DNA from 2 places in the Massilia niabensis genome. Region 2 is predicted to be linked to the other one. Evidence: predicted binding sites of a transcription regulator. Region 2 holds the regulator's gene; the other holds the start of a gene.

Region 1 (7,797 bases), on a different contig from region 2:
TTATGCACAACACCCTTTTTCTTGCCGCGGCTTTCCTGTACGCGGCCTGCGCCCTGCTGCCTTCAAGCCGGGGCGCTGTCATTTCAGGCGTGACCGCGCTGGCCTGGGCCGTGCACGGCGCCGCCCTGTGGAGCGATGCGTTCGCCCCCGGCAGCCTGCGCATCGGTTTCGCCATCATGCTCTCGGCCGCCCTCTGGGTGTCGGTTGCCGCCTACTGGGTCGAGAACCGCAACTTCGCCCTCGACGGCCTGCGCCGCTTGGTCATGCCCTGCGCCGTCCTGGCGACCTTGCTGCCGGTGCTGTTCCCGGGCGCGCTGATGCCGCTGCAGGGGCAGTCGAGCGCCTTCGGCTGGCACGTCGCAGTGGCAGTGCTGGCCTACAGCACGCTGACGATCGCCGCCTTCCACGCGGTGCTGATGGCGCTCCAGGAAACGCGCCTGCATGCGCGCACCGTGGTCGCCGGCAGCGGCTGGTTCGGCGGGGCGCTCGACCAGCTGCCGGCCCTGCTGACGATGGAAAAGCTGCTGTTTCGCCTGATCGGGATCGGCTTCGTGCTGCTTACCCTGACGGTGCTGTCTGGCGTCGTGTTCTCCGAGCAGCTCTTTGACCGCGCCATGCGCTGGGACCACAAGAACGTGTTCGCGCTGCTGTCCTGGCTCCTGTTCGCGGCCCTGCTGGCCGGGCGGCGCTGGCGCGGCTGGCGCGGCAAGACGGCACTGCGCTTCACGCTGGCGGGCTTCGCCACGCTGGCGCTGGCCTATGTCGGCAGCCGCTTCGTGCTCGAAGTCGTGCTGCAGCGGGGTGTCGCATGAGCCGCATCGTGTTCTGGGTCATCCTCATCATCGTGGTCGGGTTTGCCATCAGGGCAAAGCTGAGAGCCGCCATCCGCCGTGCCGAGACGCATGTGCCGCCGCCGCGGCCCGCCGCGCAGAGCACCGCCGTCATCGAAAACATGACCAGCTGCGCGCACTGCGGCCTGCATTTCCCGGCCTCGGAAGCCGTGCGCGCCGAGGGCCAGGACTACTGCAGCCCCGCCCATGCCGCCAAGTTGAACAATTGATGGGCGCGCCAACACATTGAGTACGCGCTTGCCCCTGTCCTTGCCACTGTCCTTGCCATTATCCAGCCAGGCGCGCGACACGTTCTGGCGCTCGCTCCAGGCCCTGAACGTCACGCGCATCGTCATCGCGCTGGTGCTGATCCTGTACTTGGCCTTCGACGTGCGCGGTGGCCAGGCCCAGGCTGCACCCGCGTATGCGCGCACCTGTTTCTTCTACCTCGGCGCGGCCCTCTGCTTCGGCGCGCTGACGACCCTGTGGCGCAGGCGCTTCCTGGCCCAGCTGGGGGCCCAGGTCGCAGTCGACCTGGCGGTCATCTCGCTGCTGTATCTCGCCGCCGGCGGCGTGCGCAGCGGCCTGGGCATCCTCTACCTGTTCCCGCTCGCCGGCGCCGCGATCCTCGCGCCGCTGGTGCTGGCGCTGTTCTCGGCAGCGCTCGCCACCATCTTCATCCTGCTCGAGGCGCTGTGGCAGACCGTCACGCACGGCGAGCCGGCCCTGATGCGCGGCGGGATGTACGGCATCGCCTTTTTCGCCGTGGTCTGGCTGGTTAACCGGCTGGCGGCGCGCCTGATCGGCCAGGAAGAACTAGCCGCCCAGCGCGGCGCCGACCTGCAGGTGCAGCAGGCGATCAACGAGATCGTCATCGCGGACGTCGGCGACGGCGTGCTGGTGGTCGGGGCCGACGGCGCGATCCATACCGCCAACCCGGCGGCGCGGCGCATGCTGGGGTTCGAGGGTGCGGCGCTGCTGCGCATGGACGAGCCGGGCCTGGAGCCGGTGGCGCAGGCGTTTGCCGCCTGGCTCGGCACGGGAGCGATCCCGTCCGCGCTGTCCGCGCAGTTGGCAGCAATTCAGCCGGTGCCGGGCGAGGCCGGGCCGGATGCGGCCTGGGTGATCCTGAAGCCGTTCCAGGAAGCGACAGCTGGCGAGGGTGGCCTGCGCGCGCGGCGCGACCAGCCGGCGCACCTGAAACTGCGCTTTGCACAGGTTGCCGGAGCCGGCCCCGGCGCCCCTGGCCGCCATGTCGTTTTCCTGCAGGACGTGAGCGCCATCGAAAACCAGGCGCAGCAACTGAAACTGGCGTCGATGGGGCGCCTGACCGCGAGCATCGCGCACGAGGTGAGGAATCCGCTGTCGGCGATCGGCCACGCCACGGCGCTGCTGGCCGAGGACCTGCACGGCAAGGCCGAGGTGCGCCTGCTCAAGATCATCGGCGACAACGTGGCGCGCGTGAACCGGATGGTCGAGGACATCCTGCAGCTGTCGCGCAAGGCGCAGCCGTATGCGGAGCCGCTGCTGCTGGCGCAATTTTTGGCCGAGCTGAAGGCGGAATTCTGCGAAACCCAGGGTTTGGCCGATGATATAGTGTGGCTCGGAGGGGCCGGCGCCATCGAGGTGCGCTTCGACGCGCTGCACCTGCGGGAAGTGCTCGTCAACCTGCTCGGCAATGCCATCCGCTACGCCAGCCGCGCACCCGGCAGCATCCGCATCTGGCCCGAGCTCGACGCCTTTGGTACGCTGGAACTGCACGTGCAGGACGACGGCCCCGGCATCACGCCCGAAGTGCGCGCCCACCTGTTCGAGCCCTTCTACACGACCTCGAGCAAGGGCACGGGGCTGGGCCTGTACCTGGCGCGCGAGCTGTGCCTGAACAATGGCGCGAAGCTCGATTACGAGTCGCGCTTCGACCTGCGCCCAGGCGCCGATGCCGGGGCGAGCGGGCGGTTTGTCATCACCTTCGCCCAGCCGCCCGCGCCCGGCGCGGCGCGCCCGGTTCTTGAAAGGCAGTCATGAGTTCTCCCCGCATCCTTGTTGTCGACGACGAACCCGACCTGCGCGACCTGCTCGAGATCACCCTCGTCAAGATGGGACTCGATGTCGACTGCGCCGCCACCCTGCGCGAAGCGCGCCGGCTGGTTGCCGATCACGCCTATGCGCTGGTGCTGACCGACATGCGCCTGCCCGACGGGCTGGGGCTGGAGCTGGTGCGCGAAGTCTCGGGCAGCTCGAAAACGCCGATCGCCGTGATTACCGCCTTCGGCAGTGCCGAGAACGCCGTGGTGGCACTGAAGGCGGGCGCCTTCGACTACGTGTCCAAGCCGGTCGTGCTGGACGAGCTGCGCGTGATGGTGCGCTCGGCCTTGAAGCTCTCCGAAACGCCTGCCGGCGCCGCGCAGGGCGAGGGCGGCACCGGCTCGCGCCTGATCGGCAATTCGCAAGCCATGCAGTCGCTGCGCGCCCAGATCGCGCGCCTGGCGCGCTCGATGGCGCCAATTGCGATCAACGGCGAATCCGGCGCCGGCAAGGAACTGGCGGCGCGCGAAATCCACGCCCAGAGTTCGCGCGCGGCCCGGCCATTTGTCGCCGTCAACTGCGGCGCGATCCCGGAAAACCTGATGGAGTCCGAATTCTTCGGCCACCGCAAGGGCGCCTTCACCGGCGCCGGGGAAGAGCGAGAAGGCTTCTTCCAGGCAGCCAACGGCGGCACCCTGATGCTCGACGAAGTGGCCGACCTGCCGCTGGCGATGCAAGTAAAACTGCTGCGCGCGATCCAGGAGCGGCGCGTGCGCAAGATCGGCGCCACCCTGGAGGAACCGGTGGACGTGCGCATCATCAGCGCCACGCACAAGGATTTGGCGAAATGCGTCGAGACCGGCGTCTTCCGCCAGGATTTGTTCTACCGCCTGAACGTGATCGAGCTGACGCTGCCGCCGCTGCGCGAACGGTTAGATGACCTGCCGGTGCTGGCGAACGCGATCCTGGCGCGCCTGGCCGGGCCCGGCGGCGCCGCGCTCGGGCCGGGGGTGCTGGAGGCCTTGCGCGCGTATTCCTTCCCCGGCAACGTGCGCGAACTGGAGAACGTGCTGGAACGGGCGCTGGCCTTTGCCGATGGCGGCATGATCGAGGTCGAGGATTTGTCCTTAAAAGCGGCGCGGCTCGCGGAGATGGCGCGGCCCGAGGCAGCGCCGTCTCCGGTGGTGGCCATCGCGCCCACATCGGCCGTGCCGCCGCCGTCTCCGGCGGCACCGGTTGCCGTCGAAGCGGCAGCGCTGGGCCCTGAATCCTTGCCGAGCAACCTGCCGGCCTACCTCGAACAGGTTGAGCGCGACATCATCGGCCGCGCCTTGCAGCAGACCCAGTTCAACCGCACGAAGACCGCCAGCCTGCTGGGCATCAGCGTGCGCCAGCTGCGTTACCAGATGCAGAAACTCGATATCCAGGCTCCGGAGAATTAACCATGCCAAAACGCTTACGGTATATGGCCCTCGCGATTGCGATTGTCGCCGCCCTGATGTGGATGAAGAGTGAACGCGATGCCAATGCCTGCCGCAAGGCCGGCGGGCAATGGGACAGCAGGGCGAATGCCTGCGTGGCGCCCGTGGCGCCGACAGGCAGCCGGCCGGGGTGAAGTCGATGCGTGGTGACCTGGCACCCGGCTTTGCGTCATCTCAACCCTGAACTTGTCAAAAAGCGTTGCCTTTTTGCCAGTGCAAAATAGTGCACTCTGCACTGCGATTGGGCAATGCCGGCGTGTGCTGAACAAGCTTTAAGCAGCAGGTTAGTGCTCACTTACCTGCGACGTCGCATTCGATGTCAAACCATCCAATGTCAAGAGCTGCGCGTGTAAAAAACCCCTGATTTCGGAAATTTAATCGCTTGCGACTTGCGCCGCCCCGGTACTACAATTAGTCCATTGTCAAACCAAGGCACTAGATCTAGTGGTACCAGACTCAAGTATTCAAGATCTGGCGTGTGACACAGACAGCAATAGCTCAACAGCTTCATATTTGTTTCAAGCAAGTTAATCCATCCGCGAGAACGTCGTCCAGCCTGGTGAATCCGGCTGGCCGGGATGCGTTTTGCTTTGCAGTTTTTTGTTTCGAATTTTTAATACATATTGGCTGCCCGCCCTTGCGGGCGATCGACCGACAACCATAGGGGCAGCCTGACTGCCCTTCCTGGAGGCCCCATGCAGACTTCACAAGACATTTCCATCCACCCGCACGCGGCACCAGGCACGCCAGCCAGCGGCAACAGCGCCGCCGAACTGGCCGCCCGCGCCGACTACCGCATCCTGCGCCGTAACGGCGCCGTCGTGCCGTTCGAGCCGAACAAGATCTCGGTCGCGATGACCAAGGCCTTCCTGGCCGTGGCCGGCGGCCAGGGCGCGGCTTCGGCCCGCATCCGCGAGCTGGTGGAAGAGCTGACCAACAACGTGGTCGCTGCCCTGATGCGCCGCCAGCCGAACGGCGGCACCTTCCACATCGAAGATGTGCAGGATCAGGTCGAATTGTCCTTGATGCGCTCGGGCGAGCACGATGTCGCGCGCGCCTACGTGCTGTACCGCGCCAAGCAGATGGAAGAGCGCCGCGCAGCAAAAGAAGCTGCGGGTGGATCGCAGATCGCCGCGCCGCAGATCCACGTGATCGACGGCGGCGAGCGCCGTCCGCTGGACATGGATGCCGTGCACGGCCTGGTGAACGCCGCCTGCGTCGGCCTGGAAAAGCACGTCGACGCCGATGCGATCGTCGCCGAGACCCTGAAAAACCTGTACGACGGCGTGCCGGTCGAAGAGCTGCACAAGTCCGCCATCCTGGCTGCGCGCGCGCTGATGGAAAAGGACCCGGCCTACAGCCAGGTGACCGCACGAATCCTGTTGCACACGATCCGCAAGGAAGTCTTCGGCAAGGAAGTCCCGCAAGCGAAAGCCGCGGCCGAGTACGTGACTTACTTCCCGCAATACATCGCCAAGGGCATCGAGAACGAACTGCTCGACGCCGAACTGGGCAAGTACGACCTCGAGCGCCTGGCGAAAGCCCTGGTCGCCGACCGCGACCTGCAGTTCGGCTACATCGGCCTGCAGACCCTGTACGACCGCTACTTCCTGCACGTGCGTGACACCCGCATCGAGATGCCGCAAGCCTTCTACATGCGCGTCGCGATGGGCCTGGCCCTGCGCGAAGCGGACCGCGAAGAGCGCGCCGTCGAGTTCTACAACCTGCTGTCGTCGTTTGACTTCATGAGCTCGACCCCGACCCTGTTCAACTCGGGCACGCGCCGCTCGCAGCTCTCGTCGTGCTACCTGACCACCGTCGGCGACGACCTGGAAGGCATCTACGACGCCATCAAGGAAAACGCGCTGCTGTCGAAATTCGCCGGCGGCCTCGGTAACGACTGGACCCCGGTGCGCGCGCTCGGCTCGCGCATCAAGGGCACCAACGGCAAGTCGCAAGGCGTGGTGCCGTTCCTGAAAGTGGTCAACGACACGGCCGTGGCCGTGAACCAGGGCGGCAAGCGCAAGGGCGCGGTCTGCGCCTACCTGGAAACCTGGCACATGGACATCGAGGAATTCCTCGACCTGCGCAAGAATACCGGCGACGACCGCCGCCGCACCCACGACATGAACACGGCGAACTGGATTCCCGACCTGTTCATGAAGCGCGTGATGGAAAAGGGCTACTGGACCCTGTTCACCCCGAGCGAAACCCCGGACCTGCACGACCTGGTCGGCAAGGCCTTCGAGACCGCCTACCTGGCGTACGAAGCGAAAGCCGAGCGCGGCGAAATGATGGTCTTCAAGAAGATCGAAGCGCTCGACCTGTGGCGCAAGATGCTGTCGATGCTGTTCGAGACCGGCCACCCATGGATCACGTTCAAGGACCCGTGCAACATCCGCTCGCCGCAGCAGCACATCGGCGTCGTGCACTCGTCGAACCTGTGCACCGAGATCACCCTGAACACCAGCGCCGACGAAATCGCGGTCTGCAACCTGGGCTCGATCAACCTGCCGCAGCACATGAAGGGCGATGGCCTGGATCATGTAAAACTGCAAAAGACGATCCGCACCGCGATGCGCATGCTCGACAATGTCATCGACATCAACTACTACGCGGTCGAGAAGGCGCGCAATTCGAACCTGCGCCACCGCCCGGTCGGCATGGGCATCATGGGCCACCAGGACTGCCTGCACATGATGCGTGTGCCGTTTGCCTCGGACAAAGCGGTGGAATTCGCCGACCGTTCGATGGAAGCCGTCTGCTATTTTGCTTACCTAGCTTCGACCGAGCTGGCCGAAGAGCGCGGCCGCTACGAGTCGTACGAGGGTTCGCTGTGGGACCGCGGCATCCTGCCGCAGGACTCGATCAAGCTGCTGGCGGACGAGCGCGGCGGCTACCTCGAGCAGGACACGAGCGAATCGATGGACTGGAGCCTGGTGCGCAACCGCATCAAGCAGTTCGGCATGCGTAACTCGAACTGCGTGGCGATCGCACCGACCGCGACGATCTCGAACATCATCGGCGTGTCGGCCTGCATCGAGCCGACCTTCCAGAACCTGTACGTGAAGTCGAACCTGTCGGGCGAGTTCACCGAGATCAATTCGTACCTGGTGCGCGACCTGAAGGCACGCGACCTGTGGGACGAAGTCATGATCGCCGACCTGAAGTACTTCGACGGTTCGCTGTCGAAGATCGACCGCGTGCCGCAAGACCTGCGCGACATCTACGCCACCGCGTTTGAAGTCGAGCCGAAGTGGCTGGTCGAGCAGGCATCGCGCCGCCAGAAGTGGATCGACCAGGCGCAGTCGCTGAACATCTACATGGCCGGCGCCTCGGGCAAGAAGCTGGACGAAACCTACAAGCTGGCCTGGCTGCGCGGCCTGAAGACGACCTACTACCTGCGCACCATCGCGGCGACGCACATGGAGAAGTCGACCAGCCGTACCGGCGCGCTGAAT
Region 2 (7,797 bases):
GATCGACCACCTGCTGATCCACCGCACGCGCCGCTTCTATGTGCTCGAGACCAAACCCTTCTCGCATGGCGTGAAGATCACCGACGAGGGAGAGTTCCTGCGCTGGAACGAGGCTGCCAAGAGCTGGGAAAGCATGGCCTCGCCCCTGGCCCAGAACGAACGCAACGTGCCGGTCTTGCGCCGCGCGCTGGAAAAACTGGGACTGGGCGACTGCCCGATCGAATCCTGGGTGCTGGTCGCCCCGAACGCCCGCATCGACCGGCCGCGCCGCTACGATACCTGGCGCGTCGTCAAGGCCGACCAGTTCATCGAAAAGATGAACAAGGCGCTGGAAAACGCGCCGGCCCACGGCGCGCTCGATGGCCTCCTGCGCACCGGCCTGTACGACTCGATCGGTGACATCGCGACCAAGCTCGTCGCGCTGCACTGCCCCTCCACCACCGACTACATGGCGCGCTTCGGGGTCGTACCGGAAGCGCAGCCGGCGGCGGACTAGATTTTGGCGGCGGACAGCATGCGCTCGACGTAGCGCGCAATCAGGTCGATCTCGAGGTTGACCTTCGATCCGGCATGCAGGTGCTTGAGGGTCGTGACCGCGATCGTGTGCGGGATCAGGTTGATCGAAAAGCGGCACACCTTCACGCCGTCGACCACCAGGTCGTCGACGCGATTGACGGTCAGCGACACGCCGTTGACGACCACCGATCCCTTATAGGCGAGGAATTTCGCCAGCTCCTGCGGCGCATCGATGACCAGTTCGCGCGACTCGCCCACGGCTTCGAAGCTGTGCACCTGTCCCAGGCCGTCGACGTGGCCCGATACCAGGTGGCCGCCCAGGCGCTCGGCCAGGGTCAGGGCCTTCTCCAGGTTGACTTCGCCCGGTGCGTCGAGGCCGGCGGTCTTGCTCAGGCTCTCGCGCGACACGTCGACCGAGAAGGCGCTGTCGGTCTTGGCGACCACGGTCATGCAGGCGCCGTTGATCGCGATCGAGTCGCCCAGCGCGACGTCGGCCAGCGGCAAGCCGCCGGCATCGATCTCCAGGCGCACGCCTGCGGTGTCCAGGTCCGCCTGCGGCGAAACAGAGTTGATGGTGCCGACGGCGGCGACGATTCCAGTAAACATACGGCTGATTCCTTGATTAGTTCTAAATTGGATTGAAGCGCGCCAGGATGCGCAGGTCGCTGCCGACCTGCGTCACGGCGTGGAAACGCAGTGTGATCTTGTCGGCCAGGCTGCCCGGCGCCGGCAGCGCGAACATGCCCTGCCCCGCACCAATCAGGCTTGGCGCCAGGTAGACCAGCAGCTCGTCGACGCAGCCTTCGCGCACCAGCGAAGCGTTCAGTTTCGACCCGGCCTCGACGTGTACCTCGTTGATCTCGCGCCGGCCCAGTTCCAGCATCAGCGCGGCCAGGTCGACCTTTCCGCCAGCGCTGTTGCCAACACCGGGCAGCAGGATCACCTCGTGGCCGGCCGCGCGCAGGGCCGCTTCCTTGCCGGGGCTGGGTGCCGCCGCCACGATCCAGCACGGTTCGCCCTGCAGGATGCGCGCGCCAGGGTCGATCTCGAGCCGGCTGTCGACGATCACGCGGCGCGGCTGGCGCGGAGTTGCCACCCCGCGCACCGTCAGCTGCGGGTCGTCCGCTTTCACCGTGCCGATACCGGTCAGGATAACGCAGGCGCGTGCGCGCCAGGCATGGCCGTCCGCGCGTGCCTCCGGCCCCGTGATCCACTGGCTTTCGCCGTTCTCCAGGGCCGTAAAGCCGTCCAGGCTGGCCGCGGATTTCAGGCGCACCCATGGACGGCCCCGCCGCATGCGCGAAAAGAAGCCGATGTTCAGTTCGTGGGCCGCGTCGGCCAGCACGCCGGATACGGTCTCGATCCCGGCGGCCTGCAACTGGGCCATGCCGCGTCCCGCGACCAGCGGGTTCGGGTCGCCCATCGCCGCCACCACCCGTTTCAACCCCGCTTCGACCAGGGCGTTCGAGCACGGCGGCGTGCGGCCGTAGTGGCTGCAGGGCTCGAGCGTGACGTAGGCAGTCGCCCCGCGCACGTCGTTTCCGCGCGCGGCGGCATCGCGCAGCGCCTGGATTTCGGCGTGGGCCTGGCCGGCGGGCTGGGTGTGGCCGGCGCCGATCACTTCGCCATCGCGCACGATGACGCAGCCGACGCGCGGATTGGGCGCGGTGATGTACATGCCTTTCGCGGCCCACTCCAGGGCCAGCGCCATGCCGTCGGTGTCGGTATTGATTTGCAAAATCGTCTTCGTTCTTTTCAGGACGGCCCGAGGGCGCCGTCGCATTGATCGTCGCGCGCCGGGTTGCACATGCGCGCCCGGCCCAGCATGTTGATTTTAATACGGCGGATCGCGCCGCCATGGAACAGCGACAGCGTACCCGGGCGCGCTGCCGCACTGTTGCTGTCGCTGCACGAACGCCCGGCGCCATTGTAGGCGATGTAATACGGCGGCGCAGGGCCGGTGAAGCCGAAGTGGAAGGCCAGGCCGGGCGCCAGCGGCCCGTGCACGGCGATGATGTCGTCTCCCGGGCCGGCCACGCCATCCTCGTCGCGGTCGGCAAAGACCGTCCAGCCCTGCGCCCAGTCTGCACCGGCCGGGTCGCGCGGGGCCAGCCTGATGCGTTCGTTGCGGGCGATGGCCTGTGCGCGCGCCAGCCCGATTGCCTCGTACAGGTCGCTCGCGGCGCCGCGCAGTTGCTGGGTGCGGATCAGCGCGTGCAGGTCCGGCAAGGCAACGGCGAGCAGGGCCGCGCCGATCGCCAGCACGGCCAGCAGTTCGAGCAGCGTGAAGCCGCCGCGCGGCCCCGGGCGCCTCATGGCCAGCACCGTTGTGCGCGATTGCCCGCGCTGTTGCCTGCACTGCCGCTGGCACCCTGCTCTCCCGTGCTGGCGAGGGTGAGCGTGCCGCATTCGGGGTCGGCAAACCGCGCGTCGACGTTCGCGGTACCGGGCCGCGCGCTGATCAGCACGCAGTCGCGCAGGTCGCCGCCCGGGCAGGCCTGGGCCTCGAGCTCATAGGCGCTGCCGGCCGCGCTGTTGCCCGACCACCAGGGCAGCCCCGCGCTTGGGGCCGCGCTCGAGAAGGCGACATAGGTGTGGTGGAGCGCGCGATGATGCTCCTGCTGCTGCATGGCGTTCATCAGCGCCACCTGCCCTTCCATCCGGCGCGTCCTCGTCACGTAATCGCCATAGCCGGGGTAAGCCAGCGCCGCCAGCACGGACAGGATGACCAGCACGATCAGCAGCTCGACCAGGGTAAAGCCGGAATTCACGCAACTGCGGACACTACTGCGGCAACGATTGCGGCGGTTCATCGTTTTCTCCTCGTGAATGGAATCAGGAAGCGGCCCGGTGTAGCGCGGGCCAGTTGGCGATTTCGCGCCAGCCGAGGCGGCCGCCGGGGGCAGTGGCTGACGCGCGGATGTAGTAGCCCTGCAGGACGACGACGGTGGCGGCATCGGCGCCGAAGCCGATGGCCGTGATGCGATAGCGCGGCGCCTGCCCCGGCGCCCGTCCTGGTACCGCCAGCAGTTCGATCAGGTAGCGCGGCAGGCGCGCCGGCAGCAGTCCTGCGCCGGTCGGCATCGACCGTCCGCTGAAGCGGCCGTACTCGACGGCGCGCTCGCCGGCCAGGTCGGCTGCCTGCCACGCCGGGGCGCCCGGCGGCGCGGCCAGCCGGCACAGGCCGGTGCGCTCGGCGCCGCCCGAGCAGCGCTCCATGAAGGCGCTCGCGTCGAGTGCGGCGAAGATCGCCGCGCGCGGCGAGGCCGCACCGGCGGCGCCGTCGATGTCGCGTTCGGCATCGAGCAAGGCTGCCTCGGCCGCGGCCAGCGCGACATGGCGGTCGCGTTCTACACGCGTCGATTTCGCCGCCATCAGCGCGGCGCGCAGGCTCGACACCGACATCATCAGGACGGCAAGCATCAGGAACAGCACGGTCACCAGGGCCGCGCCCTGCTGGCGGGGAGAAAAAGGCAGGCGCATGCAAGGCCTACTCGAGCGGCGCGCCGACCGCGAACACGGCCGAAAACAGGCGGCGCGATGGCGCGCGTGCGCCGCCGTCCAGGGCGGCTGTGGACAGCCAGGTCCCGGGATCGGGGTAAGGTTCGGGCCCGGTGCCGTATCCGGGCCCGAACAAGGCGTAGCTACCCGGCTGCACGGCGGCGGGAGACGGCCGTTCGCCGTGCAGAAGGAGCGCCACCCTGACGCTCGCCACGCGCTTCCACCAGGTGTGCCTGTTGAGTTCGGCGGCGGATGCCAGCCCGAGGCCGGCATCGAGCGCCAAAATAGTGCTGGCGTTAACGTAGCGGTTCGGGATGCCGTCACGCGGCGTGTCGGTATCGATCCCGTACAGGACCTGGAAGCTGTCGACACCCTTGACGAGGGCGTCGGCGCTCCAGCTGCTCGTGCCGCGGTATTTGCAGCGCAGTTCCGCCTCGCCGCCGGCGTTGCGCGCGACGTAGAAGATGCTCCAGCCTTCCTCGGCCGCGTGCACGGCGAAGCCGGCACAGTTGAGCACGCTGCCATCGCCATGGGGCGCCGCGCCGGCGCCGGGATAGCGCACGGCCAGCACGTCGCTGCCATGCACCGCGCCGGGCAAGGCTCCCGCGATGGCGACGCCCGTCTCGGGCAGCGTGCGGTTGTCAAACCCCGCGAGCGGCGCCGGCGCTGCCGGGTCCATCGCCGCCGCGCCAGGGCCTTCCCAGTTGACGAAGGCGCCCTGGCGCACCGCACGGCCAAGGAGCGCGAGCGCAAAGCGCCCGCTGTCGTCGACATCGACCGCATCCGCATGCGCGCCATAGGCATGGTTGGCGCCGGAGAACAGCACCGACGCCGCCAGCAGCACGCCCAGGCTGAGCGCGAGCGCGACAAGCAGCTCGACCAGGCTCAGGCCGCGCCCGCGCAAGCATCGGCGTAGCGTCATCCCGACACCACCATGACAACGAAGGGCGTCGCCTCGTGCGGCGCCGGAGCGGCGGTGGTGTGACGCCGCCAGCCGATCTTGACGACCAGCGGCGCGTCGCTGCCGCCCGTACAGGGCCAGTCGAGCGCCGCGTTCAGAGCGGGCGCATCGCGGCACACCGTGATGCGCCCGCCCGGGAAGCCTTCCTGCACGCTGCGCGCGAGTTCATGGATGTCGAACTGCGCCAGCTGCGCGCTATCGCATGCGGCCGACCCAAAACACTGCACAGGCGGGTCGGCGGGCGCGCCGCCGGCGGCATCGTAATCGAGCTGGAGGTAAGGATTGGCGGGATCGGGCAGCGCCATTTGTGCCGGGTTGACGCCGATACGGGCCGCCAACGACGAGGCCAGCGCCACGGCTTCGGATTCGAGCGCGGCCTGCTGGCGCAGGCGCGCGCTGGCAGCCTGGGTGGCGGCCGCGCCAATGACGCCTACGGCCAGCACGAACATGGCAACCAGCACTTCGATGAGCGTAAAACCGCCGGCCGGGGACCGCTGCACGGGACACCTCCACAGTTCAGGCGCGTACATTCGCGCGAGCTGCGAAGTTATCAGCGGGCCTTCAGCCGAGCCTGCGTTGGCTCAAGCGTGTGCGGGTGTCCGAATCGGAATGATGTAGAGCGCTTGAGAACACCTTCAGAGCGAGGCGCGGCGACGAAGACAGTACGACTGTACGGCGAGGAGCTGCAACGCAGCTATGGAGGTGTTCTCAAGCGCTCTACTTGCGGGGGTGACCGACTTCGGCCAGGGCCTGCTGAAACTCCGCCAGGTCCTTGAAGTCCTTGTAGACCGAAGCGAAGCGGATGTACGCGATCTGGTCCAGGCGCTTGAGTTCCTGCATGACAAGTTCGCCGACATAACCGGTGTCGACTTCGCGGCGGCCGCTGGTGAGCAGCTTTTCTTCGATCGAGGCCACGGCGGCGTCGATCGCCCCGGCCGAGACCGGGCGCTTGCGCAGCGCCAGCATCAGGCTGCCGCGCAGCTTGCTGGAGGCAAATTCGGTGCGGCTGCCGTTCTTCTTGACGATGATCGGCATCGACAGCTCGATGCGCTCGTAGGTGGTGAAGCGCTTGTCGCATTTGCCGCAGCGACGCCGGCGCCGGATGGCGTCGCCCTCCTCGGATACGCGCGTATCGAGGACCTGGGTGTCTTCATGCTGGCAGAACGGACATTTCATGGCGTAATAATAAAGGAGAAAAGGAACGGCATCCCGACTTATCGGGCTGCCGTTCCTTTTCGGTCTTGCTTGCTTTACCTTCTACACAGTACTGAATAGTGCTTAGGCTGCGTAGACCGGATATTTATCGGTCAGCACCTTCACTTCAGCCTTCACGCGCTCGATGGTCGCGGCGTCGTGCGGGTTGTCGAGCACGTCGGCGATCAGGTGGCCGACACGGGTTGCGTCTTCTTCCTTGAAGCCGCGGGTGGTGAAGGCCGGGCTGCCGAGGCGGATACCCGAGGTGACGAACGGCTTCTGCGGGTCGTTCGGGATGCCGTTCTTGTTGCAGGTCATGTGCGCCTGGCCCAGGATCGCTTCGGCTTCCTTGCCGGTCAGGCCTTTCGAACGCAGGTCGACCAGCATCACGTGCGACTCGGTACGGCCCGAGACAATGCGCAGGCCGCGCGCCGTCAGGGCTTCGGCCAGCGCCTTGGCGTTCTTCACCACTTGCTGCTGGTAGGTCTTGAACTCGGGCGTGAGCGCTTCCTTGAAGGCCACGGCCTTGCCGGCGATAACGTGCATCAGCGGGCCGCCCTGGATACCAGGGAAGATCGCGGAATTGATCTGCTTTTCGAACTCGGCCTTCATCAGGATAATGCCGCCGCGCGGGCCGCGCAGCGACTTGTGCGTGGTGGACGTGACGAAGTCGGCGAACGGCACCGGGTTCGGGTACTCGCCGGCGGCGATCAGGCCGGCGTAGTGCGCCATGTCGACCATGAAGTAGGCGCCGATTTCCTTGGCCACACGGGCGAAGCGCTCGAAGTCGATGCGCAGCGAGAACGCCGAGGCGCCCGCGATGATCATCTTCGGCTTGTGCTCGCGCGCCAGGCGTTCCATTTGCTCGTAATCGATGTCTTCTTCAGGGGTCAGGCCGTAGGACACGACGTTGAACCATTTGCCGGACATGTTCAGCGCCATGCCGTGGGTCAGGTGGCCGCCTTCGGCCAGCGACATGCCCATGATGGTGTCGCCAGGTTTGAGCATCGCGAAGAACACGCCCTGGTTCGCCTGCGAACCGGAGTTGGGCTGCACGTTGGCCGCTTCCGCGCCGAACAGTTGCTTGACGCGGTCGATCGCCAGTTGCTCGGCGACGTCGACGAACTCGCAGCCACCGTAGTAGCGCTTGCCCGGATAGCCTTCGGCGTATTTATTCGTCAGCTGCGAACCCTGCGCCTGCATGACGGCCGGCGAGGTGTAGTTTTCCGATGCGATCAGCTCGATGTGATCCTGCTGACGGGTGTTTTCTTGTTGAATCGCGCCCCACAGTTCCGGGTCGACATTGGCCAGCGTGTGATCTTTTGCAAACATGAACAAACTCCAATCGGTAAGAGAACCGGACAACGGCAGTGTTGGATCGGCAAGAAGGCCAGGAAGCAGCCAGCCGCGACGCAAAAATGCACGCGAACCATTGTCGGCTGCCCAGGCGAACGGCGGATGAAATCTCACGTTCCCCGGTGGATATCCACCTTTGCGTATCGCTTGCTGTATCGCTTGCCATACGGTTTCGCCAGTTACGTGAGACATAAATGGACTCGCGATTGTATGTGAACTGCCTGCTTAGAGCAAGGAAAGCGTGTCAGGCTGGCAAGCTGGGCCTCCAA

What was found. Region 2 encodes NrdR, which represses ribonucleotide reductase genes. Its sites were predicted from a motif close to CACNANATNTNGTG; they were not measured.
Region 1: the regulator NrdR is predicted to act here: its motif matches at 4,770-4,783, upstream of ACFPN5_RS15420 (ribonucleoside-diphosphate reductase subunit alpha).

The regions. Positions count from the first base shown of each region.
Region 1 covers NZ_JBHSMU010000015.1:196,514-204,310, forward strand. The annotation lists gene ACFPN5_RS15395 (cytochrome C assembly family protein) at 3-812, shown strand; gene ACFPN5_RS15400 (PP0621 family protein) at 809-1,060, shown strand; gene ACFPN5_RS15405 (sensor histidine kinase) at 1,113-2,855, shown strand; gene ACFPN5_RS15410 (sigma-54-dependent transcriptional regulator) at 2,852-4,297, shown strand; gene ACFPN5_RS15415 (hypothetical protein) at 4,300-4,470, shown strand; gene ACFPN5_RS15420 (ribonucleoside-diphosphate reductase subunit alpha) at 5,032-7,797, shown strand, end outside.
Region 2 covers NZ_JBHSMU010000004.1:595,127-602,923, forward strand. The annotation lists gene ACFPN5_RS05330 (nuclease-related domain-containing protein) at 1-496, shown strand, start outside; gene ACFPN5_RS05335 (riboflavin synthase) at 493-1,122, opposite strand; gene ribD (bifunctional diaminohydroxyphosphoribosylaminopyrimidine deaminase/5-amino-6-(5-phosphoribosylamino)uracil reductase RibD) at 1,145-2,299, opposite strand; gene ACFPN5_RS05345 (GspH/FimT family pseudopilin) at 2,272-2,832, opposite strand; gene ACFPN5_RS05350 (type IV pilin protein) at 2,829-3,329, opposite strand; gene ACFPN5_RS05355 (pilus assembly protein) at 3,352-3,999, opposite strand; gene ACFPN5_RS05360 (PilW family protein) at 4,007-4,939, opposite strand; gene pilV (type IV pilus modification protein PilV) at 4,936-5,478, opposite strand; gene nrdR (transcriptional regulator NrdR) at 5,696-6,154, opposite strand; gene glyA (serine hydroxymethyltransferase) at 6,257-7,504, opposite strand; ZMP/ZTP riboswitch at 7,607-7,721, opposite strand.